Regions from separate parts of the Bradyrhizobium sp. SZCCHNGR1005 genome, predicted to be linked through region 1. Evidence: predicted binding sites of a transcription regulator. Region 1 holds the regulator's gene; each other region holds the start of a gene.

Region 1 (7,427 bases):
GGCCCCTGATCGATCGTCATCGCCAGATGGCCCTTGCCGAGCAGGGAGCCGGAATCCTTGGCCTCGGACAGCCGGGCTTCGTCATAGCGCGCATAGGCGCGCAGCCGGTCAGGCGCCTGGAAGTCGACCACCAGGAACGAGACCGGGCCGTCGGTCTGGGTCTGCAGGATGAAGCGACCCTCGAACTTCAGGGACGAGCCGAGCAGGGTCGTCAGCACGATCGCCTCGCCCAGCAGCTTGCCGACGGGCGCGGGATAAGCGTGCTTGGTCAGGATATCGTCGAGCGCCGGCCCCATGCGGGTCAGCCGTCCCCGCAGATCCAGCGCTGCGACCTCGAACGGCAGCACGGCGTCGTCGACCGGCACGGCCGACGGCGCGCGGATATCGCTTTGAAGTTTGATTTCAATGTCGGGAGAATTGGCCATCATGGGCCTCTAGATGGGGTCGATGATAGTAAATGGAAAGGGGCGATGGACCTCTGCTCTCGCGCCGAGCTCAGTGCACCCTCTCCCCTTGTGGGAGAGGGTGGCGCGATGACGCGCAGCGACAGCGCGCCGGGTGAGGGGTCTTTCACCCCGCGCCGAGCCTTGCGAGAATATCTTCCATGACAGCCGTTCGACGCTGCAGCACATCATTGTTCCAGTACCGCGCAACAGCGAACCCCTCGAGCGCGAGTACATGATCTCTTGCGACGTCAGTCGCCGATGACGCGTGCTGGCTTCCATCGATCTCGATCACGAGCCGCCGTTCGAAACAGACGAAATCCAGAATATACTGCTTGAACGGGCGGCTCGTGATGAATCGCGGCGCACCTACGGCGAGATCGTTCGTCAGCTCGTGGAGCGGCCTTAAGCTCCCGCCCCAAAGCACCAGGCCAGAATGCCCTTCTGGGCATGCAGGCGGTTTTCGGCCTCGTCGAACACCACCGATTGCGGGCCGTCGATCACCTCGTCGGTGACCTCCTCGCCGCGATGGGCGGGCAGACAGTGCATGAAGATCGCGTCCTGCTTTGCCAGCGACATCAGCTTGGAATTGACCTGATAGGGCTTGAGCAGATTGTGGCGATGCTCGCCGTCCTTGTCGCCCATCGACACCCAGGTATCGGTGACGACGCAATCAGCGCCCGCAACCGCCTCTTCCGGATCATGGCCAAGGCGAATATCCGCGTTCGTGGCGCGGATGAAATCCTTCATCACCTTGCCCGGCGCGAGCTGCGGCGGGGTCGCGACATTGAGCCTGAAGTTGAAGCGCTCCGCGGCGTGGGCCCAGGAGGCCAAAACGTTGTTGTCGTCGCCGCTCCAGGCCACGGTACGGCCCTCGATGGACCCGCGGTGCTCCTCGAACGTCATCACGTCGGCCATCACCTGGCAGGGATGCGAGCGCCGCGTCAGCCCGTTGATGACGGGCACGGTGGCATACTCCGCGAGCTCGAGCAGCGCATCGTGGCTCAGGATCCGTATCATGATGGCATCGACATAACGCGACAGCACGCGCGCGGTGTCGGCGATGGTCTCGCCGCGGCCGAGCTGCATTTCGGCGCCGGTCAGCATGATCGACTCGCCGCCGAGCTGGCGCATGCCGACGTCGAAGGAGACGCGGGTGCGCGTCGAGGGCTTCTCGAAGATCATCGCCAACACCTTGCCCTCGAGCGGCTTCTTCGCCGGCTCGTGCGCCTTCAGCTTCTTCTTCATGTCGCTGGACAGCGCGAGCATGGAGCGCAGCTCGGGTAGCGGAACCTCAGATATGTCGAGGAAATGACGGGGGGTCTTACTCATGACGCGGCTGCCTGCTTCGACTGACCGCTCGATAGCGCCGTACAGGCGCGATCGAGCCGCTGCACCGACTCTTCGATCTCGGTTTCGTTGACGATCAAGGGCGGCAGGAAGCGCACCACGTTGTCGCCGGCGCCGACGGTCAACAGCTTCTCGTCGCGGAGCGCCGCGATCAGATCGGCCGACGGAACCACGGCCTTGATGCCGATCAAGAGACCTTCGCCGCGGACCTCGGAGATCACCTCCGGGTGGCGATCGATCACGGCGGCGAGCTTCTGCTTGAGCAGCAGCGACATCTTGCGCGCGTGCTCGAAGAAGCCCGGCGCCAGCATCACGTCCAGCACCGCATTGGCCGCGGCCACCGCCAGCGGGTTGCCGCCGAAGGTCGAACCATGCGAGCCCGCCGTCATGCCGGCCGCAGCATCGGCCGTGGCGAGGCACGCGCCGATCGGGAAACCGCCGCCGAGCGCTTTCGCCAGCGACATCACGTCGGGCTCGACCCCGAGCCAGCGATGCGCGAACAGCTCGCCGGTGCGGCCCATGCCAGTCTGCACCTCGTCGAACACGAGCAGCAGGCCGTGCGCGTTGCAGAGCTCGCGCAGGGCCTTGTAGAAGCCCAGCGGCGCGGTGCGCACGCCACCCTCACCTTGCACCGGCTCGATCAAGATGCCCGCGGTGTGCGGGCCGATCGCCTTCTTCACCGCTTCGAGATCGCCGAGCGGGACTTGGTCGAAACCATCCATCGGCGGGCCGAAGCCGTCGAGATATTTGGCCGAGCCGGTGGCCGCGAGCGTCGCCAGCGTGCGGCCGTGGAACGCGCCCTCGAACGTAACGATGCGGTAACGTTCCGGATGCCCCTTGGCGGCGTGATGCTTGCGCGTGATCTTGATCGCGCATTCCATCGCTTCGGCGCCGGAATTGGCGAAGAACACGTAGTCGGCGAAGCTCTGCTCGCACAGCCGCGCCGCAAGCCGCTCGCCGTCCGGGCTCTTGAACAGGTTCGACATGTGCCAGAGCTTGGTCGCCTGCTCCTGCAGCGCCTTCACCAAATGCGGATGCGCGTGACCCAGCGCATTCACGGCGACGCCGGAGGTGAAGTCGAGATAGCGCTCGCCATTGGTCGCGATCAGCCAGGCGCCCTCGCCGCGCTCGAAGGCGAGATCGATCCGGGCAAATACGGGGAGCAGATGCGACGCGACGTCCGTCATGGCTGATCACTTGAGCTGACGGGCCGGTCAAGACGCGCACGAGGAGGCGCAAAGCAGCGCCATCGCGCACCCGGGACCCGGCCCTGGAAAACAAAATGTGCCGCCTTTTCAAGGCGGCACGGACAACTATTGTATGCGCAGGACGTTCGCTGTCAACACGCGTGAGCCAGCCGCCTCAGCGCGGAACAGGTGGGGTTTCCGGTCGATGACAGTGCTAAGCGTTCCCGGTCCACATCGACGGAAGGTGTGGACGGTGGCCCCCGACTCTTGCGCGGGAGTCACGGCATATTGTAGCGTTTTTCGCATCGAGTACGACATCTCGTGCAGCAGGTCTGATCCTTAAGAGTTCGGTGGTTCGGCGTACACGTCCGGGCGCGCATCTCGCGCCCGGCGAGGGCTAAGGGATTCTGCGAGCAGGGATTTTCGTGAGTTTGGCACCGCAGCGCTGTCCCGAAACTGGCCAGCGAAACGCGAAGGGAAAGGTGCGATGACGGTATTGACCTGGTCAGACGATCGCGTCGAGCAGTTGAAAAAGCTCTGGGAGGCCGGACTGTCGGCCAGCCAGATCGCAGCGGAGCTCGGAAATGTGACGCGCAACGCCGTGATCGGCAAGGTCCACAGGCTCGGCCTCTCCGGCCGTGCCAAGAGCCCTGCCGCCGCCGCTCCGCGTCAGCGCAAGGCCCGCCCCGCTCAGCCGATGATGCGGGTGGCCCGCCCGGTGGCGCGCGGCAACACCGCGCTCGCCCAGGTGTTCGAGGTCGAGACGGAGCCCGATCCGATCACCTTCGACAATGTGGTGCCGATGAACCAGCGGCTGTCGCTGCTCGAGCTCCGCGAAGGCACCTGCCACTGGCCGGTCGGCGATCCCGCCAGCGCGGACTTCTTCTTCTGCGGCGGCAAGGCGCTGAACGGCCTGCCCTATTGCGCGCAGCATTCGCGCATCGCCTATCAGCCCGCGGCCGATCGCCGTCGTCACCCCGGCAAGAGCCCGGCACGCTGATCTGTTGCGCATCTTGGACGCGCTGTTAGCTCAGCCATCAGCTGTCGTCCCCGCGAACGCGGGGACCCATAACCACCGGCGGGCGTGGTTATGATGGATGTTAGCTACAGCTGCAGCTCTATCATCAGCATTTGCGGTTATGGGTACCGGCGTTCGCCGGGATGACGGCGGCGCACGTTGCAAGCGCGCTTGTCATGACAAAAAAGGCGGAGCCGAAGCTCCGCCTTTGATCGGGTGCTGTTTGTCGCTGCGCGATCGCCCTCAGCTCACGATTCCGCCTTCGCAAAGCGGTCGTCGAGCGCATAGCCCGCGCCACGCACGGTGCGGATCGGATCCTGTTCGCGTCCCGGATTGAGCAGCTTGCGCAAGCGTCCGATGTGCACGTCCACCGTACGCTCGTCGATGTAGATGTCGCGGCCCCAGACGCTGTCGAGCAGCTGCTCGCGGCTGAACACGCGGCCCGGATGTTCCAGGAAGAACTCGAGCAGCCGATATTCGGTCGGCCCGAGATCGATCGGCCGGCCGGAGCGGGCGACGCGGCGCTTCTCGCGATCGAGCTCGATGTCGCCATAGGCGAGCACGGTGGCGAGCCGTTCGGGGCTCGCGCGACGGAGCAGACCCTTCACGCGGGCCAACAGCTCGGGCACCGAGAACGGCTTGACGATGTAATCGTCCGCCCCGGTGGCGAGCCCGCGGACCCGCTCGCTCTCCTCACCGCGCGCCGTCAGCATGATGATCGGCAGCTGCTTGGTCTCGGGCCGGGCGCGCAGGCGCCGGCACAGCTCGATGCCGGACAGCCCCGGCAGCATCCAGTCCAGCACCACGAGATCGGGCACCCGTTCCTTCAGTCGCGTGTCGGCGTCGTCGCCGCGCGCAACCGTCTCGACCTCGTAACCTTCGGTCTCGAGATTGTAGCGCAGCAGCGTCGTCAGCGCTTCCTCGTCTTCCACAACCAGAATGCGCGCACTCATCGCTCAGCTTCTCTCTCAGTTTCCGGGGGCGGTGGCCGCGAAGGACGTCATGTCGCCCTTCGGACGCTTGTCGATCATCGGCTGGCCTTCGATCATGTAGAACACGGTTTCCGCGATGTTGGTCGCATGATCGCCGATCCGTTCGATGTTCTTGGCGCAGAACATCAGGTGAATGCAGAACGAGATGTTGCGGGGATCTTCCATCATGTAGGTGAGCAGCTCGCGGAACAGCGAGGTGCAGATGGCGTCGACCTCCTCGTCGCCCTTCCACACCGTCATCGCCGCCGGCAGATCGTGGGCGGCATAGGCGTCGAGCACCGACTTGACCTGCGACTGCACCAGGTCGGTCATGTGCTCCAAACCGCGGATCAGCTTCAAGGGATGGAAATCGCTCTCCAGCGCGGCGACGCGCTTGCCGATGTTCTTGGCGAGGTCGCCGATCCGCTCGAGGTCGGTCGCAACCCGCATCGCGCCGACGATCTCGCGCAGGTCCACCGCCATCGGCTGCCGGCGGGCGATGGTGAGCACCGCGCGCTCCTCGATCAGCCGCTGCAGACTGTCGATCTCGGCGTCCGTCTGGATCACCCGCTCGCCGAGCGCGACGTCGCGCCGCACCAGCGCGTCGACGGAATCCACGATCAGCCGCTCGGCCAAGCCGCCCATCTCCGCGACCAGCCGCGTCAGCTCCTGCAGGTCGCTGTCAAACGCCTTGACGGTATGTTCACTGGCCATCTCTATCTCCTCGGCAATGCCGTCGTAGTCCGGCGCGTCAATTCGGGTCTCGCTGCCTCAGCCAACTGCCCCTTGCCGACCGATGCAAGGGGTCCGTTTCCGGCATCAGCCGAAGCGGCCGGTGATGTAGTCCTGGGTCCGCCGATCGCTCGGCGAGGTGAAGATCTTGCTGGTATCGTCGAACTCGATCAGCTCGCCGAGATACATGAAGGCGGTCTTGTCGGAGACGCGGGCCGCCTGCTGCATGTTGTGGGTCACGATCGCGATCGTGTAGTTGTCCGACAGCTCCTGGATCAACTCCTCGACCTTGGCGGTCGAGATCGGATCGAGCGCCGAGCACGGCTCGTCGAACAGGATCACCTCGGGACGCACCGCAACGGTGCGGGCAATACAGAGACGCTGTTGCTGGCCGCCGGAAAGGCTCAGGCCCGAGGCGTTGAGCTTGTCCTTGACCTCGTTCCACAGCGCGCCGCCGCGCAACGCCTTCTCGACGCGGTCATCCATCTCGGATTTGGAGATCTTCTCATACAGGCGGATGCCGAAGGCGATGTTCTCGTAGATCGTCATCGGGAACGGCGTCGGCTTCTGGAACACCATGCCGACGCGCGCACGCAAGAGGTTCAGGTCGAGCTTGGGGTCGAGGATGTTGGTGTTGTCCAGCATCAGCTGGCCTTCGGCGCGCTGGCCCGGATACAGATCATACATCCGGTTGAAGATGCGCAGCAGCGTGGACTTGCCGCAGCCGGACGGTCCGATGAAGGCCGTCACCCGGTTGGTTCCGAGCGACAGGTTGATGTTCTTCAGCGCATGGTGATCGCCGTAATAAAAGTTCAGGTTCCGGACCGTCACCTTCGCCGGAGCGTCCGGCAAGGATTTGTTCGGAATGACGCCCGCCGGACTTGAGACGGAAACAGACATGTCGGTCATTTTGCGCTCCTCTCGGCGCCCAGAATGCGGGCCCCGATGTTCAGGGCAAGTACGGTCAAGGTAATCAAAAGGGCCCCGGTCCAGGCCAGCTGCTTCCAATAGGCATAGGGGCTCTGGACGAAGTTGTTGATGGTCACCGGCAGGTTGGCCATCGTGTGGGTAAGATCGAGGCTCCAGAACTGGTTCGACAACGCAGTGAACAGGAGCGGCGCGGTCTCGCCGGCCACGCGAGCGGTCGCCAGCAGGACGCCCGTGATCAAGCCGGAGCGCGCCGCGCGATAGGCGATGCGCCGGATCACCAGCGAACGCGGCAGGCCAAGTGCGGAGGCGGCCTCACGCAGCGGATTGGGCACCAGCAGCAGCATGTCCTCGGTGGTGCGCAGCACGACCGGAATCACGATCACGGCAAGCGCCAGACAGCCCGCGATGGCCGAGAAGCCGCCCATCGGAACCACGACCGCGCCATAGATGAACAGGCCGATGATGATGGATGGGGCAGAGAGCAGGATGTCGTTGATGAAACGGATCACCGAAGTCAACCGGTCATGGCGACCATACTCGGCGAGGTAGGTGCCGGCGAACAAGCCGAGTGGAGCACCGACGCCGACGCCGAAGACCGTCATGATGATCGAGCCTACGATGGCGTTGCGCAGGCCGCCGTCGCTCGATCCCGGCGGCGGCGTATCGGTCGCGAAGACCTGCACGGTCAGGCCAGCCAGGCCCTGGTAGAGCAGATCGATCAGGATCAGTGCGAGCCAGGTCACGCCGAACAGCGCGGCAAGCACGCACAGCGCACGGACGAAGATGTCCTTGCGGC
Region 2 (7,427 bases), on a different contig from region 1:
GCATCTATCACGAAATCCTGGAGGAAGCGGCCGCCGTGAAGGCCGACCTCATCGTGATGACGTCACATCGCCCGGCGATGCGCACCTATTTCCTCGGCTCCAATGCCGGCCACGTCGTGCGCTACGCCAAATGCTCGGTGCTGGTGGTCAGGCATTAGAGCATGATCCGGAAAAGTGGAAAGCGGTTTTCCAAGGAGATCATGCTCAATCAAAGAGATGAGATCGTGATGCGATTCCTTCTAATCACATCACGATCTGGAACCGGTCGGGCCCTTACGGCCATTCGGCAATGAAGCCCTTGGCCTTGTACGGCGCGATCTTGTCCCATTCGGCGAGCACGCGGCGGCGGAATTCGGGATGGGTATGCCAGCGCTCGCGCGGCACGCCGAAACTGTCGATCGTGACCAGCATCTTCGTCACCTCCGGCCAGTAGCGGTGCAACGTCATCGGATAGCGCCGCGCGGTCCAGCTGTTGCCGAGACAGATCACGCTGCCGATGTTTGCGAGCCCGAGCGCGGCCTCGATCACCGGCAGCGAGAGGATCACGTTTTCGCCGGTGTTGGTGGCGCGGTGTTCCTCCAGGATCAGGTCGGCCGGAATGCCGCCGTCGACCATCGCCCGCTTGATCACGGCGCATTCGGATTCATCGCCGCCCGGCGTGACGCCGCCGCTGACGATGGCATGACGGAAATAGCCGTCGCGCCACAGCCGGCAGGCTGCCTGTGCCCGCAGGCTTTCCTCGACGCGCGTGCCGAACACGAACAGCAGATCCGCCGGCTGCAAGGGCGCTTCGATGAAATGCTGCGCGTTGATCGCGGCGATCTCGGCGGCGTCCGGCAGCCTCAGCGATCGGTCCTGCATAGATCCTGTCCTCACCTATCGCGCACAGCATGCCTCTGTTCCCTAGCCGTAGAAGTCACATTTGATTGCGTCCGATGACGTCTCGCCGGGATCACGGCAACAGCCCGGACGGAATGTCCGCGAACGTGTAGCTGCGCGGCTTGTTGCGGACGATGAAGCCGCCGACCTGCCAGGCGAACAGCGCAACGAAGCCGACAAGAAATAGCGCGCCCGACCATTCGCCTGCCAGCAAGGCGCGAACGAACAGTGCGGCGATGGCAAGCCCGAGCAATGCGACAAGCGCCAGCGCTGCAGCATACGTCGTTTGCCCGAGCCCGGCGGTCAGCACCGCCTGGCTGTGATGCGCAGCGAGTTGCGCATGCAGCGCCGTGACGAAACGGCGGTAGCCCTCGCTCTGCGGCGCGACCAGCGTCGCGGTCTGCCAGGAGGTCGAAACCAGGCTGAGCCGCGCGCCGCTGCGATGGGTGATGTCGGCGCGAAAGCGCCGTGCCTGCATCGACACCGGCCGATAGGAGAGCCGCACGGCGGCGATCTCGGCATAGGGCCAGAGCCCGGCACGTGCGCCGATGCGCCACGACACCCCCTCGTCGGTCAGCTCGAACCGATGCGCGGTCCCGATCAGCGACGCCTTGAAGGCATAACTGACCGTGGCGTCATCGTCTGCGGACGTCATTTCCTGTGCGTGAATGGATCAGCCTCACTGCTTGCACGAAGCCTGCCGCTTATCCTACACATCGCTCATGACCGAGACGACCCATTTCCCCCGACTGTTGATCCTGGCCGGCGCCATGGCTGCAGGCGTGCTGCTCGCGCTCGCCGTGCACATGATGGGCGCGCGCTATGGGCTGGATCTCGGCGGGCTGTGGCGGACGGACACCGGGGCGTTCATGCCGGCCGGCTCGGCCATCGCCTGGTGGCTGATCGCAACCGTTGCGTTCGCCGGCGGCTATTTCATCGCGAGCCTGATGCATAGTGCCGTTTCCGGAGATATCCCGAAACGAATGCAGCACTTCCTGATCGGCATCGGCGTCCTGCTCCTGATTGGCGCCGGCCAGACGCTGTCTGGACCAAGCCCGACACCTTCGATCGCGGGCGTGCTGGCCGGCATTGCCGCGCTCGGCCTCGGCGCATTGATGGCGTTTTGCGGGGCCAATTTCGCGTTACGGAAGGCGTGATCGCCTCTCCTTCGTCGCGCCTCATCGCCCATGCTGCGCCGACGCGCCCCAGCGGATCACTCCCGCGGCCGTCAAAAGCACCGCGGCAGAAATGACGAGCGACCATCGGAGCCCCGAGATGAAGGCATCCGGCTGCCCGATCAGCGCTCCGAACAAGGCCACTCCGATCACGCTGCCGGTCTGCCGCGTCGCATTCAACACGCCGGCCGCCACGCCGGACCGGGACTTCTCGACACTGCCAAGCAGGGTCGAGGTCAACGGCGGCACGAGCAGACCGAGCCCGCTGCTCACACCGATCAGCTGCAGACCGACCACCCAATAAGGCGTTCCCGGCGCAGTCCGCAGCAGCGCCAGGCAAGACAGCGCCGACAGCGTTGCACCGAGCGCGATGGTGGCGCGTGGACCGATCCGCTCGGCCAGGCGCGGCGCGGCCAGATTGACCGGGAACACGACGCCGAGCATGGGCACAAAGGCAAGCCCGGTCGCGAACGCCGACAGGTGATTGATCTCCTGGAAATACAGGCTGAACACGAAGATCAGGCCGTAGATCGAGACGTTGGCCAACAGGCCGACCAGCGCGCACAGCGCAAACAGACGGTTGCGAAACAAGATCAAGGGCAGCATCGGCTGCCGGGTGCGTGCCTCCTGCCAGACGAAGACGACGCCTGCGGCGATCGCGATGGCGAAACCCAGCAGGACGGCGCGATCGGTCCAGCCCCGTGCGCCGGCTTCGATCACGGCCGCTGCGAGCGCCCCGAGCGAAGTGATCGCCGCAACCTGCCCGGCCAGGTCGACCGAGCGGTCGGCATGGAGCGGCGTCTCCTGCGCATAGATCTTCGCGAGCCAAAGTCCCGCAAGACCAATGGGCACGTTGACAAAGAAGATGGCGCGCCAGCCGACCAGCGCGATCAAGGTGCCGCCTACGAAGGGGCCGGCAGTCAAAGCGAGGCTCGCGCCGGCGGCCCAGACTCCCACCGCACGCCCTCGTTGCTTGGCATCGGCATAAGTATGGTTCAGCAACGCAAGCGAGTTCGGAACGAGGACGGCTGCCCCCAGGCCCTGGATGCCGCGGAGCGCGATCAGGCTGATGGCGTCGGGCGCGAGGCCGCAGCCGATGGATGCGAGCGTGAACAGCGCAAATCCGCCCATGAAGATACGTCGGGCGCCGAGCCGATCGCCGAGCGCCCCCGCGGTCAGGATGAAGGCGGCAAACGCGATCGTATAGGCGTTCACCACCCATTGCAGCTCAGCCACGCCGCCCCCGAGGGCAGATCGGATGCTGGCGAGCGCGGTGTTGACGATGGTGACGTCGAGCTGGACGACGCCGAAGCCGAGACTCATGGCGGTCAATGTGAGCGCGCTCGCCAGCCGGGATGGCGGAGCTTGCCGCGCCGCGGCTAGCCGTGAGGTATCTGTTGCGAGCGATAAGCGAGTCATGCCGGCACCTCTCATCTTGAGGACGGCCTGTTAATTAGCCCTGGCGCGCACCACGATGCTTCGATATCGGTCGAACCATCGATCACATGCGCCATGGCGGCTGAAGCATGAGGACTGCCTGGCGCCAAAACGCCGCGCGGGGCGCGGCGTTTTGCCTCAGCTGAACCATTTTCGGGCGAGAGATCAGCTCGCCGCGCGCAGGTTCACCGCACCTTCGGCCAGGCTGGTCAGCTTCTTATCCGTCGCCTTCTCCTCGTCGAGCGTCTTCTGCAGGATGGTCGCGCAATCCTTGCGGCCGAGCTGCTTGGCCCAGGCGATCAGGCTGCCGTAACGGACGATTTCGTAATGCTCGGCGGCCTGCGCGGCGTTGATCAAAGCCGCGTCCAGCACGGCCTTGTCGGCAACCTCGCCGGCCACCTCCTCGGCCTCCTCAATGATCCCGTCGATGGCCGGGCAGTCGACAGCGTTGGCTTGGATGCCCTGCATCTTGAACACCTGCTCAAGCCGCTGCACGTGCGTTTTGGTTTCATCCAGGTGGGTCAGGAATCCCTGTTTCAGCCGCTGATCGCTGGCCTTGCTGGCCATCTTCGGCAGCGCTTTGACCAGCTGGTTCTCGGCGTAATAGATGTCCTGCAGCTGGTGAACGAACAGGTCGTTCATGGTTTTGATGTCTTTGGTAAACAGTCCCATTGTCTCGCCTCCTTGCGCTCGGAACGCCGTTGGCTCCCGGCCATCGTTTTCGCGCGTTCATCTGGTGGTCTGCGCTCGGCTAACCGGTGGCTTGGCCCGTTGTTCCGGCACAGCACAAACATCGGAGCGTGCCCCATTTGCGGAACTGCGCGGCGCAATCGGACGTTGGCGGCGACGTGATTGTGACAAATCCAGGGCGTCAACATTATGTGACCGACGTATGACGGGTCAGCACGTTCGAAAGCTGAAGCCGGCCTTGTCAAGGACTGCACAAGAGGCGTGTTTTGCCGTAAGGAACTCTCCGTAATGGAATTCCCGCCCGCCATCGAGTAATGGTTTCGCCCCTCTTCACATCTGTGGTGCCGCCCCGCCGGGAGGATGAATGCAGCGTCTGCTGACTGCGCTCGGGCGCGGTTTCAAGAAATGGATCGGCTGGAAGCGGCTTGGAATCGCAGCAAGCTTCGCCATCATCGCCTTCGCGGTGACCACCCTGGTGCGCACGCTCCGGGGGGTCGACGGCGGCGTGATCCTGACCGCCTTGGCCGACATCCCTCCCGGACACATCGCGCTCGCCGCACTCTGCGTCGTCGGTGCGTTTTGTACCCTGACCTTCTACGATTTCTTCGCCCTGCGGACGATCGGCAAGAAGCACGTGCCCTACCGGATCGCAGCGCTGTCATCCTTCACGAGCTATTCGATCGGCCACAATATCGGCGCGACCGTCTTCACCGGTGGCGCCATTCGCTTCCGGATCTACTCCGACTATGGACTGAGCGCGATCGACGTCGCCAAGATCTGCTTTCTGTCCGGGCTGACCTTCTGGCTCGGTAATATCTTCGTGCTCGGCATCGGCATGATCTTGCACCCGTCCGCCGCCTCCACGATGGACCAGTTGCCGGAGGCGGTGAACCGACTGATCGGCGTCGGGCTCGTTCTGGCGATTTTCGCCTATCTCGGCTGGCTCGCGACCGGCAAGGACCGCCGCAAGCTCGGCCAGAACGGCTGGAAAGTCGTGCTGCCCTCGACCCGGCTGACCTTTGTGCAGATCCTGATCGGCGTGGTCGATCTCGGCTTCTGTGCGCTGGCCATGTATCTGTTGGTGCCCTCCGACCCGCCGATCGATTTCATGTCGCTCTCGGTGGTTTTCATCCTGGCCACCTTGCTGGGTTTCGCCAGCCATGCGCCGGGCAGCATCGGCGTGTTCGACGCGGCGATGCTGGTGGCGCTGCCGCAGTTCGGGCGCGAGCAGCTGCTCGCCACGCTGCTGGTGTTCCGCGTCCTCTATTTCGTCATCCCGTTCGCCACGGCAATCTCGATCATGGGGTTCCGGGAACTCTGGATGAATGTCGTGCAGCCCTGGCAGGAACGGCGCAAGCTCAACGACGTATCCCGCCGCCATGTCACGCCGCCTCAAGCCACGGCAACTCCTGCGCCGGCCCCGCTGCCGCAGCGGCTGAAACAGCACTCGCGGCGCTGATCCGACGCGATGTCGGCGCAGCACCGAGCTGAGGCATGGCTGACTTGTCCCAGGCAATCGGCTTGATCTGACAGGCGGCCCTCTTATTTCCGCCGCATCTTTGCCGTGAAACGTCGCGCCATGATCCCAGATTCCCTTCGCCTGCTGCTGGCGGCCGCATTGCTCGCGCCCGCGCTCTCCGTGATTCCGACCTCGCCGGTCGGCGCCCAGATCACCGCCACCCCGATGCAGATCAGCTGGGAGGTGCGCAACCGTTTCCGCCTGTTCCGCGAGGAGCGCGACTTCCTGCTTCACGTGGACGCTGCGCGCGACCGCAGCATCCTCGCCGCCGAGCAAGGCCTCGAACTGCAGAGCGACGGCCGCGGCTGGGCTCGCAACATCGTCAACCGGCTCTGCATCGATCTGCAGGGCCGCGTCAACGAGCCCTGCACCCGCGACAATGTGAAGGAGAGCTATCTCACCCCGATCGATCACCCGATCACGGTGCGGCTCACCGGCGCGGTCCCGGTCGGCGCCACCTGCGCCTGGTCGTTCGACGATGGTGACGGCCCGCAAAGCTCGACCTTCGACTGTGCCGAGCCGGTCAACCTGCGTGTCCGCTATGGCCGTCAGACCGTCGCCACGGTCGACGTCTCCAGCGCGGACGGCAGCCAGCGGGTATCCGCCGGCATCCAGGTGCGCGACATCTTCATCGCCGGTCTCGGCGACAGCATCGCCTCGGGAGAGGGCAATCCCGACCGCGCGATCGCGCTGGCCGACGAAGGCTTCTGCTTCCGCTCCTATCTCGGCGGCGCGACCGGGCAATATTACCGGCCGAGCCGCGCCGGCTTCAAAGGCGGCCGTGCCTGCGAAGCGCCGGATACGCTGCAGAACTGGCAGCGCCACAGCGCCGTCTGGTTCAATGCAGCCTGCCATCGCTCGCTCTACAGCTATCAGACCCGCACGGCGCTCGCGCTCGCGGTGCGCTATCCGCACATCGCGGTCACTTATCTGCCGCTCGCCTGCACTGGTGCCACCATTGCCGACGGCCTGTTCGGCAGCCAGCGGGCGCGCGAATGCCCGCCCGGCCGCTCGATCGCGACGTGCCAGAGCAGCGTCAACGGCCAGCTTTCCGAATTGCGCGAGGCACTCACGGCGGCCAAGCGGCGCCAGCCGGATCGCCGGCTCGACCTCGTGCTGCTGTCGATCGGCGCCAACGACATCAACTTCTCCGGTCTCGTGTCCGACGTCATCGTGGACACGCCGACCGAGCGCACCCTGTTCAAGCGCATCGGCCTGATCGGCTCGGTGGAGGATTCCCGCGCCGAGCTTGCGCGCGACCTGCCGCAGGGCTTCGCCAAGTTGCGCGAGGCCCTCAAGCCCTTGGTCAGCGACCTCTCGCATGTGATCTACACGTCCTATGGCAATCCGGCGCTCGCCAGTGGCGGTGCGCCCTGCCCTGGCGGGCGGGCGGGGTTCGACATCCACCCCGCTTTCTCCGCCGATCCGCAGCGGCTCGCCAATGTCACCGCCTTTGTCGAGAACGAGTTCCTGCCGACCCTGAAGGCACTGGCGCAGTGCCAGGGCGGCGTGCTGTGCCGCGATCCGCGCAGCGACCGCATGACCTTTGTCGATGCGCATCAGGCTGCGTTCGCCGACCACGGTTTTTGCGCGCGCGCCGCGAGCGATCCCGTATTCGACCGCGACTGCTTCTCTGCCAAGGGCGACAGCTTCGATCCCGACATCGTCAATGCCGCCAATGACCCCTTGCGCTGCGGCCGCGGCGCCAGCGAGTACCGGGCCTATCT
Region 3 (7,427 bases), on a different contig from region 1:
GCACGCCGACGTCGACGGTGACGCGCTGAATGCTGCCCGGCCGGGCCATCGCCTCCATAACGGCACGGAAGGTCGACTGCGCCGCGATGACCGGATCGGCAAAGCCCGCCGGAAGATCTGAGACCATGCCCATCATTCAACCCTCGCCGCGCACCATCGTGTAGAACTCGACCTTCGTCGCCGCCGCTTCGCGTGCGCTCTGCTGCCGCTCTGCGCGCACGCGTTCGCGCAACGGTGCGACCACCTGGGTTTCGACAGCGTCGGCATAGGCGTCCGCTTGGATCAGCGCATCGCACAGTGCGACCAGGCGCGCCTTCTTACCGTCGCGCCCGAGCACGTAGCCGAACCCGACTTCGCCGCTGGCAAGGCGTACCGCCGCGCGCGACACCGTAGCTTCGCCGAGATTGAAGGGCGCACCATCGCCGCCGGCACGGCCACGCACCATCACCAGCCCGCTCTCAGGCGTGCGCAGCTCCGCATGCGGCGGCAGTGCGATCGGCTGCAGGCGCTCGGCAATCTCAGCTGCCGGCACGTGCGCCAGTACCCGCATCGCGGCTTTGCGTCTGTCCTTCATCGCCTCTGCGCTCATCGTCTTATCAGTCTTGGTCTTCTCGGCCTTGCCGGATCTAAGTTGTCTATGATAGTAGACAACTTGATAACGGCCGGCAATGACCGTTTCATGACATGCCTGTGATTTTCACGACCTCCGGCGGAACCCAGCGATGAGCATGCAGGATGCAGTTTCCGGGGTGGCCCTGTGGCGCCAGGTGGCGGACGGGATCGAACGCGATATCGCCGAAGGGCGCTTTGCCGCCGGCACGCGGCTGCCCGGCGAAACCGAGATCGCGGAGATCTATCGGGTGAACCGCCACACCGTGCGGCGAGCGCTCGCAGCCTTGGCCGAACGCGGCCTGGTGCGGGCGGCGCGTGGCAGCGGCACCTATGTCGAGGCTCCGCGCCTCGCCTACCCGCTCAGCTCGCGCACGCGCTTCTCGGAGAACGTCGGCGCCGGAGGCCGCGAGCCGCTCGGCCAGTTGATCGCAGCCTCGCAGGAGCCAGCCTCACGCGAACTCGCGCGCGAGCTCAAGCTCAGGACCGGCGCGCCCTTGGTGCGAATCGAGGCGCTGCGTTTGGCTGACAAGATCCCGATCTGCCTCAGCACCTCCTGGCTGTCGGCGGAACGCTTTCCCGATGCAGCCCGGATATTCGCCTCGACCCGCTCGATGACTGCCCTGCTCTCTCATTACGGTATCCGCGACTATCGCCGCGGTTCGACGCGGATCACCGCCGCCATCGCTGAGGCCAGCGACGCGGCACGGCTTGACCTCGCGTTGGGGCGTCCGGTGCTGGTCGTCGATAGCACCGATATTGACGCGGACGGCACGCCGCTGATCACCAAGCGCTCGAGGTTTGCCGCCGAACGCGTCACCTTCGAGATCGCGAGCTGACCATCTACGCGATCGCGCGCCGTCCGATGATGGCGAAGCGCAGCTTACCTGAGATCCAGTCGATTGCGGCGACCGCCACCAGGATCATCAAGATCAGGAACGAAACCTTCTGCCATTCCAGCACGCGGATCTGCTCCGCAAGCTGCAAACCGATGCCGCCGGCGCCGACGATGCCGATGATCGTTGCCGAGCGGGTGTTGGATTCGATGAAATAGAGCACCTGCCCCGCAATCACGGGCAGCACTTGCGGTATCAGACCGAAGCGAACCTCGTGCAACGCGCTACCGCCGGCCGCGCGAATGCCCTCCACCTGTTTCCGGTCCGCCGCCTCGATCGCCTCCGAGAACAGCTTGCCGAGCGCGCCGAAGTCGGAGACTGCGATGGCAAGCACGCCGGCAAACGGCCCGAGCCCGACGACATTGATCCAGACCAGCGCCCAGATCAGTTGGTCGACGCCGCGGATCGTGTCGAACAGCCGACGGACCGGAAAGCGGAGGATCGCGGAAGGTATGACATTGCGCGCCGCGAGCAGGCTGATCGGCAACGCCACCAGCGCCGCCAGCGTCGTGCCCAACACTGCTATCGAGAGCGTCTCGCCGAGGGCCTTGAGGTAGAGAGGCAGAGACGCGCCCGGATCGGGCGGGAGCATCATCCTTGCGATCCAGCCGAGCTGGCCGAGCCCGGCCAGCATCCGGCTGGGTGAAAACTCCAGATCGACTAGGCCGAACACGAAGATGGCAAGCGTGAGCACCAACACCAGCGGTGTGGCGAGCCGCGCCGCCGCGGGCCGGTCGAAAACGTGCGGATAACGCCTGCGCAGATCTTGCGGATCCGGCCGTTCCAGAGCTGTCATGTGCGCGCCTCCGCGCCGAACAGCCTGGCACGCAGCCAGCCGGTGCCGATGTCGATCAGAAAGACGGTGAGGATGATCGTCAGCAGGATCGCGCTGACATCGGAATAGTAGAACTTGCGGATCGCGACCACGAGCTCCTGACCGATGCCGCCAGCACCGACGAAACCCATGACAGAGGCCTCGCGGACATTCATCTCGAAACGCAACAGCGTGTAGCTGACGAAGCCGGCGATGACCTGCGGCAGGACCGCGAAGCGCATGCAGGACAGCCAGCTCGCACCGGTCGAGCGAATACCTTCGACCGGCTTCATATCGGCGTTCTCCACCACTTCCGAAAACAGCTTGCCGAGCGCGCCGCTGGAATGAACGGCAATGGCGAGCACGCCGGGAATCGGCCCGAGACCAAAGGCGATGACGAAAATCAGTGCAAACACGATGGCCGGTACGGTGCGGGCGAATTCGAGCAGGCGACGCACGACAAAACGGAGCCAGGGAGCCGGCGACGTGTTTTCAGCGGCCAAGAAGTTGAGGCCGAACGCGAACACCATGCCCACCAAGGTGCCGACATAGCTGATCAACAGCGTCTCGCCGAGCAGCTTGAGCCATTTCTTCCAGCCCCAAAACCACTCTGGGAAATTGGTCCACACACGCTGCCCATCGTCCAGCGTGAAGATGCGATCGAAATAGCTGACGAAATTGCCGAAGTATGTGAAGAGCGTACGCAGATTGACCTCGGCACCGACACCTGCGGCGCCGAGCACGGCAGCAAACACCACAGCAGCCAGCGCAACACGGAGGCGCTTGCGTGCGACGGCCTTGCGGTAGGCCTCGTTGAGCGCGGCCAATTGCTGGCTGGGAAGTGTGGAAACCGCGACCGCCATCGAAGCTCGGACCTTCGCGCTCATGCGCTACGGAAAAAAGCCGGGTCGCATAGACCCGGCTTTTGACGGAGAACAGATCAGGACGCCTTCTTGCGCAGGCTGTCGACGAACTTGATCAGTTCGATGGTGGCATCCCAATCCTTGGTCGTGGCCGGATGGAAGCCCTGCTTCTGGCCATCCGACAGCCGATCGAAGGCTGCCTTGTCCTTGGTCGGCGCATCGAAGAAGGCTTTGGCGATCGCGGCCTTGGCCTCTTCCGGAAGCTCCGAGTTGTAGGCGTACGGCCCGTTGATGATCAGGGCCGACTTATGGATGATGCGGAAATCGTCCTTCTTCATCGGCGAGCCATCGACATTCTTCAGCATGCCCTTGGTGAGCATCTGCGCCAGCGTCGAATCATTGTCGCTGGTCCACTGGTTGGCCGCGACGTCGACCGTGCCCTGAGCCAGCGCCAGCACTGCGTTTTCGTGGCTGCCGGTGAAGACGACCTTGCTGAAATAGCCCTCGGCGCTGCCGATACCCATCTTGTTGAGCTCGAAGCGCGGCACGTTGTTGCCGGAGGTCGAGTTCGGATCGACCAGGCCCAGGTTCTTGCCCTTGAGATCCTCGACCTTCTGATACGGGCTGCCCGCCTTGACGAAGAACACCGAGTAGTAACCGGTGCTGCCGTCCGCATTGATGTCGTTGGCGAAGGCATCGGTCTTGACGCCGGTCAGCCGCGCACGCGCGAACGAGGCGGAGCCGTAGCTGGCAATATGGATGTTGCCGGCGCGCTGTCCTTCGATGACCGCGGCATAGTCATTGGCGATGCGCAGCGTGACTTTCACGCCGAGTTCCTTGGACAGATAGCTGACGAACGGCGCCCAGCGCTCGGTGACGCCGGAGGCGTTCTCGGCCGGAACGACTGCGAAGGTCAGTTCCGGATACTTCGCCTTCCAATCCTCGGCGGAGGCGGAAGCCGTGAACGCCAGCGCGGCAACGCCCGCCAGAACGATACGACGATTGATCATGACGTGTCCTTTTTCTTGCAGTACTTGCAGTGAGACGTCTTGAACGCCGCACAATGCGGCAGCCAAGTTCGCAAAACTCTCGGTCAGGCCACGGCGGCTTGGCCGAGGGCTGGAGCGGTCGCGGCCGCCGCAGGACGCACCGCGTCCATCACTTCGTCGGCCTCGAGATCATACAATTCGCGCGCGATCTGAGGCGTGAGTGCCGCCGGCAGATCATCGAACACGACACGGCCGGTCGCCATGCCGATCAGGCGATCGCAATAGCCGCGCGCGAGATCGAGCGAGTGCAGATTGCAGATCACCGTGATGCCGAAATGCTTGTTGATGCGCAGAAGCGCATCCATCACGATCTTTGTGTTGCGCGGATCGAGCGAGGCGATCGGCTCGTCGGCGAGAATGAGTTCGGGCTCCTGCACCATGGCGCGCGCGATGGCGACGCGTTGCTGCTGGCCACCGGAGAGTTGGTCCGCGCGCTGGGCCGCGAGGCTGGCCATGTCGAACTGTTCGAGCGCCGAGAGCGCCACGGCAACATCTTGTGCCGGCCACTGCTGCGCCAGCGAGCGCCAGAATGGGATGTGCGCCAGCCGCCCCATCAGGACATTGGTCAGCACATCGAGGCGGCCGACCAGATTGAACTGCTGGAAGATCATCGCCGACCGAGCACGCCATTGTCGCAGGTCGCGGCCGCGCAGCGCGGTGACATCGACGTCCTTGAACAGGATGCGCCCGCCGCTGACCGGGTTCAGCCGATTGATCGACCGCAGCAACGTCGATTTACCGGCGCCCGACCGGCCGATGACACCGACGAAGCTGCCCGGCGCGATGGTGAACGAAGCGTTATCGACTGCGGTTTTCGCGCCAAAACGACACGTCAAACCATCTACCACCAGCATTGGGTTCTCCGGACAGCTAGGACCGCACTCTCCGCTAGCGCCCGGATTCTACAGTTATGTGACAGCTCTGCTGCTGCACCGAACCGTCCACACGCCGGCAGCACACGTCACGCGCATGTCACCGCGATGTCATCACACTGATAGAAGACGACGCCCGCCGACGGTAAACGGAGAGTGATCGAGATGGCCGGAAAGATACTCGGGGTGGCTCCCACCATCGATTCCAGCGCCAAGGTTCAGGGCTCGACCTTGGGCGCCTATTGCGAAGTCGGCGCACGCACGATCCTGCTCGACGTCGCGATGGGCGACTACTCCTACGTAGTCAACGACTCCCAGATTACCTACACGAGCATCGGCAAGTTCTGCTCGATCGCAGCGATGACGCGGATCAATCCCGGCAATCATCCGATGCACCGCGCCACCCAGGCGCATTTCACTTATCGCGCCAGCGCTTATTTCTCCGGCGAAAACGACGAGGCCGAGTTCTTCGCCTGGCGGAAGGAGCACCACGTCAATATCGGTCACGATGTCTGGATCGGTCACGGCGCGATCGTGCTGCCCGGCCGCAACATCGGGACCGGCGCGGTGGTCGCGGCAGGGGCCATCGTCACCAAGGACGTTCCGGCCTACACTATCGTGGCCGGCAATCCGGCGCGCCCGGTCAAGCGCCGGTTTCCCGAAGATGTCGCCGAGCGGCTGATCCGGCTGGCATGGTGGGATTGGCACCACGAGGCGCTACGCGCAGCGCTGCCGGACTTCAGAAGGCTGGCGATTGACGAATTCCTGGACACATACGAGTCCGCGCTCGACGCGACCGGCCGGGTGCGGCAAAGTGTCTCTCATGACTGATCTCATCATCTCAGGTGGCCGAACGCTGCTCGGCAGCGACTTCGTCGACACCTTCCTCTCCGTTACCGAAGGTGAAATTGCCGATATCGGTGTGTCTCGTAGCGGCTCTGCGGTCGAACTCGACGCGCGGGAGCTTCTCGTCCTGCCCGGCATTGTCGATGTGCACGGCGATGCGTTCGAGCGTCAGATGGAGCCGCGCGCCGGTGTCGGCTTCCCGGTCGACGTCGCGCTGATCGACAGCGACCGCCAGGCGATTGCGAACGGCATCACCACGGTCTTCCACGCGACCACCTGGTCCTGGGAGCCGGGCCTGCGCAGCGCCGACAATGCGCGCCGCCTGCTCGAATCCATCGAGGACTTGCGACCGCGGCTTTCGGCCGACACGCGCTTCCATCTGCGTCACGAGACCTACAATCTCGGTGCCGAGGAGGAGATCGCGCAGTGGCTGGCGACGGGTCGTGTCGACCTGTTCGCCTTCAACGATCACATGAATTCGACGCTCGCCTCGCTGGAAAAGCCGCAGAAGCGCCAGCGCATGGTCGATCGGACCGGGCTTTCGGGTGAGGCATTCGATCGCCTCGTGGCGGATGTCGTCTCGCGCGCCGATGAAGTGCCGGCGTCGATTGCGCGCCTTGCCAGCATCGCGCGCGACGCCGGGGTGCGGATGCTCTCGCATGACGACGATACGCCGGCGATGCGCAAGGCATTCCGCGCACAGGGCGTGACGATCGCAGAGTTTCCGATCAACGAGGAAACGGCGCGCGAAGCGGCGGAAGGCGGTGACGCCATCGTCTACGGCGCGCCCAACGTCGTTCGCGGCGGCAGCCATACCGGCTGGACCAAAGCGAGCGACATGATCGCGAATGGCCTCTGCTCGGTACTGGCGTCCGATTATTACTATCCGGCGCCACTCCTGGCCCCCTTCCGCCTCGCCGCCGACGGCGTGCTCTCCCTGGCTCGTGCGTGGGATCTCGTCTCGGGCGGACCTGCGCGCGCTGCGGGGCTCACTGATCGCGGCAGCATTGCACCGGGTCAGCGCGCCGACATCATCATGGTCGATGATCAGGTGCCGATGCGGCCGCGGGTGGTCGCGGTCATCGCCAATGGGCAGTTGGTTTATCTGACCGAGCCAGGCCGGCTCACCGCGCCGCTCGCCCGTGCCGCAGCTGCCGAGTAAGCCGATCGAGATGGCCAAATTTCCACGTTACGCGATCTACTACGCACCGCCCGAGGCGAGCCTGCTGGATCGTTTCGGCAACTCTCTGCTCGGCTATGATGCGCGACGCGGAGTGGATACCGCGTTCGCGGACGGGATCACGGAAGCGATTGCCGACTGGCGCGAGCTGACCGAGGACGCCCGCAAATACGGCTTTCACGCCACCTTGAAGGCGCCGTTCGGGCTGGCCGATGGACGAAGCGAAGCGGACCTGGTGACGGCCTGTCGCGATTTCGTGAGCGTGCCGCGCGCGATCCCGCTCATCCGCCCCGTGGTG
Region 4 (7,427 bases), on a different contig from region 1:
ACTTCTTCTTCTCGCCGATTTGCTGGCCTTTGCCGCGGCCAAATCAAGAAATCTCCAGATTCACGCCAAACCCGTCCACTTTTGGGCTGATTCGGATAGTCAATTAGTTCAAGGCAAATGGGGTGCCTCCGGCAAAATGCGACTGGCCCTGAGAGCTGACAACTCGGGGCCACAATTGTTGCGTGAAGATGATGGGGAACAGCTATGGGTGAGCGTAGGAGCTACGGTCGGTCACACGACGGAGTTTCAGGTAGTCCCGACTTCAGACCCTTTCCAGAAGAGGCTGCGCAAGAACGCTCGCAGGTCTACCGTTTCGGACGATCGACTCAGGACAGCTATCCCTCCGACGAGTCGATGCCGATGTTCTTGTCCGACTACGACAATGAACAGGACGGGACGGAATTCGCCTATGAGGAGCACTGGCCGGCGCGCCGGCGGCGCCCATCCATATCGTCACGGATCCTGCTTGCGGTCGTCGCCGCAGCCGGCGTGGCGATGGTGTTCGCGCTGGTCACGTCGGACGCGACGCGCGACCTGATCGCCACCGCCAAGGCCTCGATCATCGGCGCGCCCGCCGATCCGACCGCACCGCCGCAGCCCGCTGACACGCAATTGACCGCGCGCGACCTGCAGCTGAACGAGCCGGCCAGGGTCCCGCCCGCGCCGGCCCCCGTCGCCAGCCCGGTGCAGACCGCCTCCGTCGCGCCGAGCCGGGAAGACATCGCCAACGCCTACCAGGCCGCGCTGCAGAACCGCGCCGCTGTCGACCCCGCGGTCACGACACCGCAGCCGGCACCCGCCGCGCCGCCTCCGGCAGCGACACCGGCCGTCACCGCGCCCAATTCGATCACCGCGCCGGGCGCGGCGACTGCGATCGTGGCACCGGCCATCGTCGGGCCATCCATCTCCACGCCGATGCAGTCGCAGCAACCCAAGGCGCGGCGCATGGATCCTGACGAACTCGCCGGCATCATGAAGCGCGCCAAGAGCCTATTGGCGGCCGGCGACATCCCGGCCGCGCGCCTGCTGCTCGAGCGTGCTGCCGACGCCCAAGAGGCCGGCGCCGCGCTGATGTTGGCGCAGACCTACGACGCTCAGGTGCTGGGGACGAGCGACGTGCGCAACATCAATGCCGATCCGGCGGCAGCGCGCACCTGGTATCGCCGTGCAGCGCAGCTCGGCTCGGCCGAGGCGCAGCGGCGGCTCGATCAATTGCAGAATTAAGTTCAGATTTTTTCAAGGCAGGGGAACACATGACACCTTTCAGCAGGCTGGCAGCACTTGCTGCCATCATGACGATGGGCGCGTTCAGCGCCCAGGCGGCGGACGAGTATGATCCCGCCAAAGTCAGCGACAGTCTCAAGGCCGTCTTCCAGTTCGGTTCGAACCAGACCAAGCAGGCCCTTAACGCCAATACAGTGACGATGATCACCGGTACCATCGGCGGCACCTATGTGCAGTTCGGTGCCGACCTCGCCTCCGTGCTCGACGACGGCAACAAGCTGCGCGTGCTGCCGATCGTCGGCCGCGGCTCGGTGCAGAGCGTCGCCGACATTCTGTTCCTGCAGGGGGTGGATCTCGGCGTGGTGCGTGCCGACACGCTCGACTATCTCGAGCGCAAGGGCTTCGCGCACGACATCAAGAAGCAATTCACCTATGTGACCAAGCTCTACAATGAAGAGATGCAGGTGATCGCGCCGCTCGCGATCCGCAATCTGCGCGACCTCGACGGCAAGCGGGTCAGCGTCGACCTGCCCGATGGCGGCACCTTCGTCACCGCCTTGACCACGTTCGAACGGCTCGGGCTCAATGCCTCCAACTTCCGCTACATCGAACAGCGCATCGCGATGGAGAAGCTGAAGAAGGGCGAGCTCGATGCGGTGATCGTGGTCGGCGGCAAGCCGTACAAGTCGGTCAGCAATTTCGTCAACGACGGCGGTCGCTTCCATCTGGTGAACGTCGATTATGACCGACCGCTGCAAACCGACTACCTGCCGGCAACGCTCACGTCGAAGGATTATCCGAACCTGATCGCCGAAGGCGACAAGGTCGACACCATCGCCGTACCGGCGGTGCTCGCCGCCTACAACTGGGCGCCCAACACCGACCGCTATCGCAAACTGTCGCTGTTCGTCGACGCCTTCTTCGCCAAGTTTCCGAGCTTCCAGAAGCCGCCCTTCCATCCGAAGTGGAAGGAGGTCTCGCTGTCGGCGCCGCTGGCGGGCTGGCAACGCTTCCCCTATGCCAAGCAGTGGCTGGAGACCCATTCGTTCGAAAGTTCGGGTGCGGCGCGCGACCGCTTCGACGATTTCGTGAAGCAGAGCGACGCCGGCAAGGGCCTGCAGAGCGAGGCCGATCGCGAGGCCCTGTTCAAGCAGTTCCAGGCCTGGGAGGCCGAGCGGAACGGCAGCCCGCGGACGCAGACGCGGCAGCGCTGAGGCTGTAGCCGATCAGCTGCTCAAGCAAACAAAAGCCCCGCGGTCATGCCGCGGGGCTTTTCTCTTGCGTTATTCTCACGCGCACATCGCGTGACCTCGGCGGACGCCACGTGCCGTGCACTGGTGCCGCCACCGGACAGCTAATTGGCCTTGTCCTCTTCGTCCCCCTCCAGCCCGCGCTTTAGCGCGGCGCGTGCGGCGGCGCGATGATCGGGGGTGATGTGCGAGGCGACCATGCGGATGGCCGTGGCGAGCACGGCCGCATCGTCGGTGAAGCCGAGCACCGGCATCACGTCCGGAATGAAATCGAACGGCAGGATGAAATAGGCGATGGCGCCGAGCAGCGCGGCCTGGACGTGACGCGGCGTCTCACTGTCGAACGCGCAGTAATAGGCGGCGAGCAGGTCTTCGGCGAAGGGCAGCTTCGCCATCACCCGCTTGAACTTGGTCCAGAACCTGCGGCGCACACTATCGCGGTCGCGCGCGAGGCGGTCGGCCGGTTCGAAACCCACAGTATAGTCGGTGGTGTCGGATGCCACGTTTGGTTCCCCTCGTGCCGCGATCCTAGCGGCCTGCCGCCACAAGATGTGGGGATGGCTCCGCGACCCGCAAGCCAGATAAGGGAGGAGAGCACATTATGCGCCCATCTGCGCTGCGATCGCATCCATCGCCTTGGCCAGTTCGATATCCAGCTTCGTGACGCCGCCGGCGTCGTGTGTCGCCAGCACCACCTCGACGGTACGGTAGACATTGCGCCATTCCGGATGATGGTCGCGCTTCTCGGCCACCAGCGCGACGCGGCACATGAAGCCGAAGGCCGCGTTGAAATCCTTGAAAGTGAAGGTTCGCCTGATCGCGTCGCGGCCGTCCAGTTCGGTCCAGCCGGAAAGCTCGCCCAGGGCCGCGGCCCGCGCCTCGGCCGACAATCGCTCCGCCATGATCGCCTCCTCTCGCTAACGTTCCGCTGATCGGACCCGCCGCCCTGCCATCGGCCTGCCCGGTATGGCCATACTGTCCGCCCTCGCGCCCGCCGTCGCAAGGGGAACCTTCCCGACATCGATCCCAAACCATGCATTCGCATCGTTCGCGGAACCGATCCCGCCGGTCGAGCCCAGCGCATCCCGGTAACCATGACGCAGATGTAACCCTCTTCAGGCAAGATATTTGCTACAAGTTTGGCCTAGCGGCTCGGAACCAGACCCATCGGCGACTGTCGCCAGCGCGATCATGGGAGGATTGGACCTGGTGGAAGCTCAGATCCCGACAAAACCGCGCTCGCCGGTTCGCCCCGTCGTGTTCATCGTCGTCGCCGGAATCCTGGCGATCGTCGGCGCGCTTATCGGCGGCTATTACTTTGCGATGCGCCCGGTGCCGCTAAAGATCGCCGTCGGTCCTCCCAACAGCGACGATCTCAGGGTGGTGCAGGCGCTGACCCAGGCGTTTTCGCAAAATCACGGCTATGTCCGCTTGCGTCCGGTGCAGACCGAGGGCGCCGCCGAAAGCGCGCAGGCGCTCGCCGAAGGCAAGGTCGATCTCGCCATCATCCGCGGCGACCTCAACGTTCCGAAGAACGCGCAGGCCGTGGCAACGCTGCGCAAGAACGTCGCGGTGCTATGGGTGCCGCCGGCCAAGGGCCGGAGGAAGGGCGCGAAGATCACCAAGATTTCGCAGCTCGCCGGCCGCAAGATCGGCGTCATCGGCCGCACTCCGGCCAACGTCAATCTGCTCAAGGTGATCCTGCAGCAATATGGCGTCGATCCCGGCAAGGTCGATATCCTGCAATTCCCGATCACCGAGGCCATCGACGCGGTGCGCAGTCAGAAAGCCGACGTCTGGCTGGCTGCGGGACCTGTCAACAGCAAGATCACGACGGAGGCGATCGCAGCCTCCACCAAGGATGGCGGCACACCGACCTTCCTTGCGATCGATTCTGCGGAAGCGATCGCGCAGAATCATCCGGAATATGAAGCGGCCGACATCCCGGCCGGCGCCTTCGGCGGCTCGCCCGACCGGCCCGAGGACGAGGTGAAGACGATCAGCTTCAACCACCACATCGTGGCGCGCAAAGGCTTGGCGGAATCGACCGTCTCCGCCTTCGCCCGCCAGCTGTTTTCGGTGCGCCAGCAGCTGATGTCGGAATTCCCGTTGGCTGCGAAGATCGAGACCCCCGACACCGACAAGGACGCCGCGATCCCAGTGCATCCGGGAGCGGCCGCCTTTGTCGACGGCGAGGAGAAGACCTTCCTCGACCGCTACAGCGATTACATCTGGTGGAGCCTGATGGCGCTCTCGGCGATGGGCTCGATCGGTGCCTGGTTCGCCGGCTATCTGAAGAAGGACGAGCGGTTCATCAACAGTTCGATGCGTGACCGGCTGCTCGAAATGATCACGATCGCGCGCAAGAGCGATTCCCCCGAAGAGCTCGACAACATGCAGAGCGAAGCCGACGACATCCTGCGCAACACGCTTGCCTGTTTCGAGGATGGCGCGATCGAGCACGCCGCGCTCACCGCCTTCAACATCGCGCTCGAGCAGTTCCACAATGCGGTCGCCGACCGCAAGCTGATCCTGATGAGCATGCCGCAGACCCCGCCGCGCGCCGGCACCGGCAACGGTCCCCAATTGCGCGCGACCGGCACCTGATACCAAGGCAAGTCCAGCCGCGATGCAACGCTGGCGCTTCACCGCCAGCCGACGTCAGCTTCGTGGACCGACATCGGAACGGCTCGCAAAATCCTCCCCTGTGGCGCCTTCGCGTAATCGCGCTGTCATCGAATTTTCCTAGCTCTTCGGTCGTACATTCGGGCGCGACTCGCCGCCGCCCCGGAGGAGATATTCATGACGATCCGAATCCCACGCCGCGCTTTCCATGCGCTCTCCCGCCGCCGCTTCCTGTCCACCGCGGCCGCAGCCGGCGTCAGCACGCTGGCCATGCCTTACCTCAGCCGCGCCGCCGACCGGCCGCAGATCACTCACGGTGTGCAGTCCGGCGATGTGAGCAGCGACGGCGGCGTGATCTGGTCGCGCGCCGACCGACCCGCGCAGATGCTGGTCGAGGTCGCCACATCAGACACGTTCAAGGACGCCCGCGCGCTGCCGCCGATCGCAGCGCTGCCGGAAAGTGACTACACGGCCAAGATGCTGGTCGAGAACCTGCCCGGCGGCCAGGATATCTTCTACCGCGTCAAATTCCGCGACTTGTCGCATCCCGACATCGAGAGCGAGCCGGTCGTCGGCCGCTTCCGTACCGCGCCCTCGGACAAGCGCGATGTCAGCTTCGTCTGGGGCGGCGACGTCGCCGGGCAAGGCTGGGGCATCAACCCGGACGACGGGGGCATGTTCACGTTCTCGACCATGAAAAAGCACCGGCCGGACTTCTTCATCCACTCCGGCGACACCATCTACGCCGACGGCGTGATCGCATCCGAGGTGAAGCTTTCCGACGGCAAGCTCTGGAAGAATCTCACCATCCCGGAGAAGGCCAAGGTCGCCGAGACGCTCGACGAATTCCGCGCCGCTCACAAATACAATTTCCTCGACGACAATGTCCGCGCCTTCAATGCCGAGGTGCCGATCTTCGTGCAGTGGGACGATCACGAGGTCACCAACAACTGGTCGGCCTCGAAGGATCTTCCAGCCGCCTACAAGGAGCGCAACATCCAGCTGCTGGCGGCGCGCGCCGCGCGCGCCTTCCACGAGATGTATCCGCTGCGCGAAAGCATTGTCGAGCCCGGTCGCGTCTATCGCAGCATCTCCTATGGTCCGCATCTCGACGTGTTCATGCTGGACGAGCGCTCCTATCGCGGTCCGAACAACCCGAATCAGCAGACCGAATACGGTCCCGATGCCTATTTCCTCGGCCCCGAGCAGATGCGCTGGCTGAAGCGGGCACTGTTGAACTCGCGCGCGACCTGGAAGGTGATCGCTTCCGACATGCCGCTCAGCCTGATCGTCTATGACGATGCCGCCAACAAACGCGGCTCTGAAGCGTTCGCGCAAGGTGACGGTCCGCCGCGCGGCCGCGAGCTCGAGATCGCCGAGATCCTCCGCTTCATCAAGACGGCGCCGATCCAGAACACGGTGTGGCTGACCGCCGACGTCCACTACGCCGCCGCGCATTACTACAATCCGGACAAGGCGCAATTCCAGGACTTCGAGCCGTTCTGGGAGTTCGTCTCGGGGCCGCTGCATGCCGGCACGTTCGGACCGAACGAGCTCGACAACACGTTCGGCCCCGAGGTGCGCTTCATCAAGGCGCCCGGCCTCGACAAGCAGAACCTGCCGCCGTCGGCGGGCATGCAGTTCTTCGGCCACGTCAAGATCGAAGGCGCCACCGGACAGATGACAGTGACCTTGCGCGATCGCGCCGACATCGCGCTGTGGTCGACCACGCTCGATCCGAAGCTGGAGTGAGTGCCGCCGACGATTTCTCCCGCGGCCGTCCTTCGAGACGCTCGCCTCCGGCGAGCTCCTCAGGACGAGGGCCTGTTTTGCGGCAAAATGACAGACCCTCATGGTGAGGGCGCGGCGAAGCCGCGCGTCTCCGGACGATGCTTCGCCGGGAGAACCATGAGGCCCGAAGCTACAGTCATATGCGATTGCCCTGCCGCTTGCCGGGAAAGGGAATTTAGTAGCGGTGCGATCAGCTCCGCTCGCTACGTCTTCCGCCGCAGCGCCGCTTCCAGTGCATCCGTCGGGCAAGGCTTCTGCAGCCGCGGCCGGTCGGAGAATTGCGCGGGCACGCGGTCGGCGTCATAACCGGTCGCAAAGGCGAACGGGATCTGCAGCGCAGCCAGCCGCTCAGCCACGGCGAAGCTATTGCCGCGCACCAGTCCGACATCGAGCAGCGCGAAATCCGGCGCGCGCTGCTCGATCATCACGAGCGCGTTCGCGACGTTGGCGGCAACACGCACGGTCGGCACGCCGAAGCCGAGGATCGTATCTTCGAGGCCGAGCGCGATGATCGGATCGTCCTCGACGATCAATATG

Evidence for each region. Region 1 encodes PhoB, which activates phosphate uptake and scavenging genes when phosphate is short. Its sites were predicted from a motif close to TGTCATNNANCTGTCAT; they were not measured.
Region 2: a site for PhoB is predicted at 4,373-4,389, ahead of QXZ85_RS33140 (YbhN family protein). Genes of this name have one in related genera too.
Region 3: a site for PhoB is predicted at 5,133-5,149, ahead of phnC (phosphonate ABC transporter ATP-binding protein). Genes of this name have one in related genera too.
Region 4: a site for PhoB is predicted at 5,194-5,210, ahead of QXZ85_RS09380 (alkaline phosphatase D family protein). Genes of this name have one in related genera too.

What each region holds. Positions count from the first base shown of each region.
Region 1 is NZ_JAUEZC010000006.1:47,257-54,683, reverse strand. It holds gene QXZ85_RS23975 (Hsp33 family molecular chaperone) at 1-428, opposite strand, end outside; gene QXZ85_RS23970 (DUF559 domain-containing protein) at 571-768, opposite strand; gene QXZ85_RS23965 (hypothetical protein) at 712-852, shown strand; gene argF (ornithine carbamoyltransferase) at 849-1,775, opposite strand; gene QXZ85_RS23955 (aspartate aminotransferase family protein) at 1,772-2,980, opposite strand; gene QXZ85_RS23950 (GcrA family cell cycle regulator) at 3,468-3,980, shown strand; gene phoB (phosphate regulon transcriptional regulator PhoB) at 4,247-4,951, opposite strand; gene phoU (phosphate signaling complex protein PhoU) at 4,967-5,683, opposite strand; gene pstB (phosphate ABC transporter ATP-binding protein PstB) at 5,789-6,610, opposite strand; gene pstA (phosphate ABC transporter permease PstA) at 6,607-7,427, opposite strand, start outside.
Region 2 is NZ_JAUEZC010000016.1:61,608-69,034, forward strand. It holds gene QXZ85_RS33110 (universal stress protein) at 1-158, shown strand, start outside; gene QXZ85_RS33115 (YdcF family protein) at 274-861, opposite strand; gene QXZ85_RS33120 (hypothetical protein) at 953-1,534, opposite strand; gene QXZ85_RS33125 (hypothetical protein) at 1,602-2,036, shown strand; gene QXZ85_RS33130 (MFS transporter) at 2,058-3,473, opposite strand; gene QXZ85_RS33135 (ferritin-like domain-containing protein) at 3,657-4,163, opposite strand; gene QXZ85_RS33140 (YbhN family protein) at 4,546-5,640, shown strand; gene QXZ85_RS33145 (hypothetical protein) at 5,761-7,427, shown strand, end outside.
Region 3 is NZ_JAUEZC010000003.1:347,634-355,060, forward strand. It holds gene phnH (phosphonate C-P lyase system protein PhnH) at 1-133, opposite strand, end outside; gene phnG (phosphonate C-P lyase system protein PhnG) at 137-589, opposite strand; gene phnF (phosphonate metabolism transcriptional regulator PhnF) at 723-1,448, shown strand; gene phnE (phosphonate ABC transporter, permease protein PhnE) at 1,453-2,301, opposite strand; gene phnE (phosphonate ABC transporter, permease protein PhnE) at 2,298-3,182, opposite strand; gene phnD (phosphonate ABC transporter substrate-binding protein) at 3,260-4,192, opposite strand; gene phnC (phosphonate ABC transporter ATP-binding protein) at 4,276-5,085, opposite strand; gene QXZ85_RS13935 (chloramphenicol acetyltransferase) at 5,269-5,934, shown strand; gene QXZ85_RS13940 (alpha-D-ribose 1-methylphosphonate 5-triphosphate diphosphatase) at 5,927-7,111, shown strand; gene QXZ85_RS13945 (DUF1045 domain-containing protein) at 7,122-7,427, shown strand, end outside.
Region 4 is NZ_JAUEZC010000002.1:710,421-717,847, reverse strand. It holds gene QXZ85_RS09405 (hypothetical protein) at 205-1,224, shown strand; gene QXZ85_RS09400 (TAXI family TRAP transporter solute-binding subunit) at 1,293-2,438, shown strand; gene QXZ85_RS09395 (YkvA family protein) at 2,579-2,977, opposite strand; gene QXZ85_RS09390 (4a-hydroxytetrahydrobiopterin dehydratase) at 3,074-3,376, opposite strand; gene QXZ85_RS09385 (TAXI family TRAP transporter solute-binding subunit) at 3,732-5,081, shown strand; gene QXZ85_RS09380 (alkaline phosphatase D family protein) at 5,277-6,851, shown strand; gene QXZ85_RS09375 (response regulator) at 7,094-7,427, opposite strand, start outside.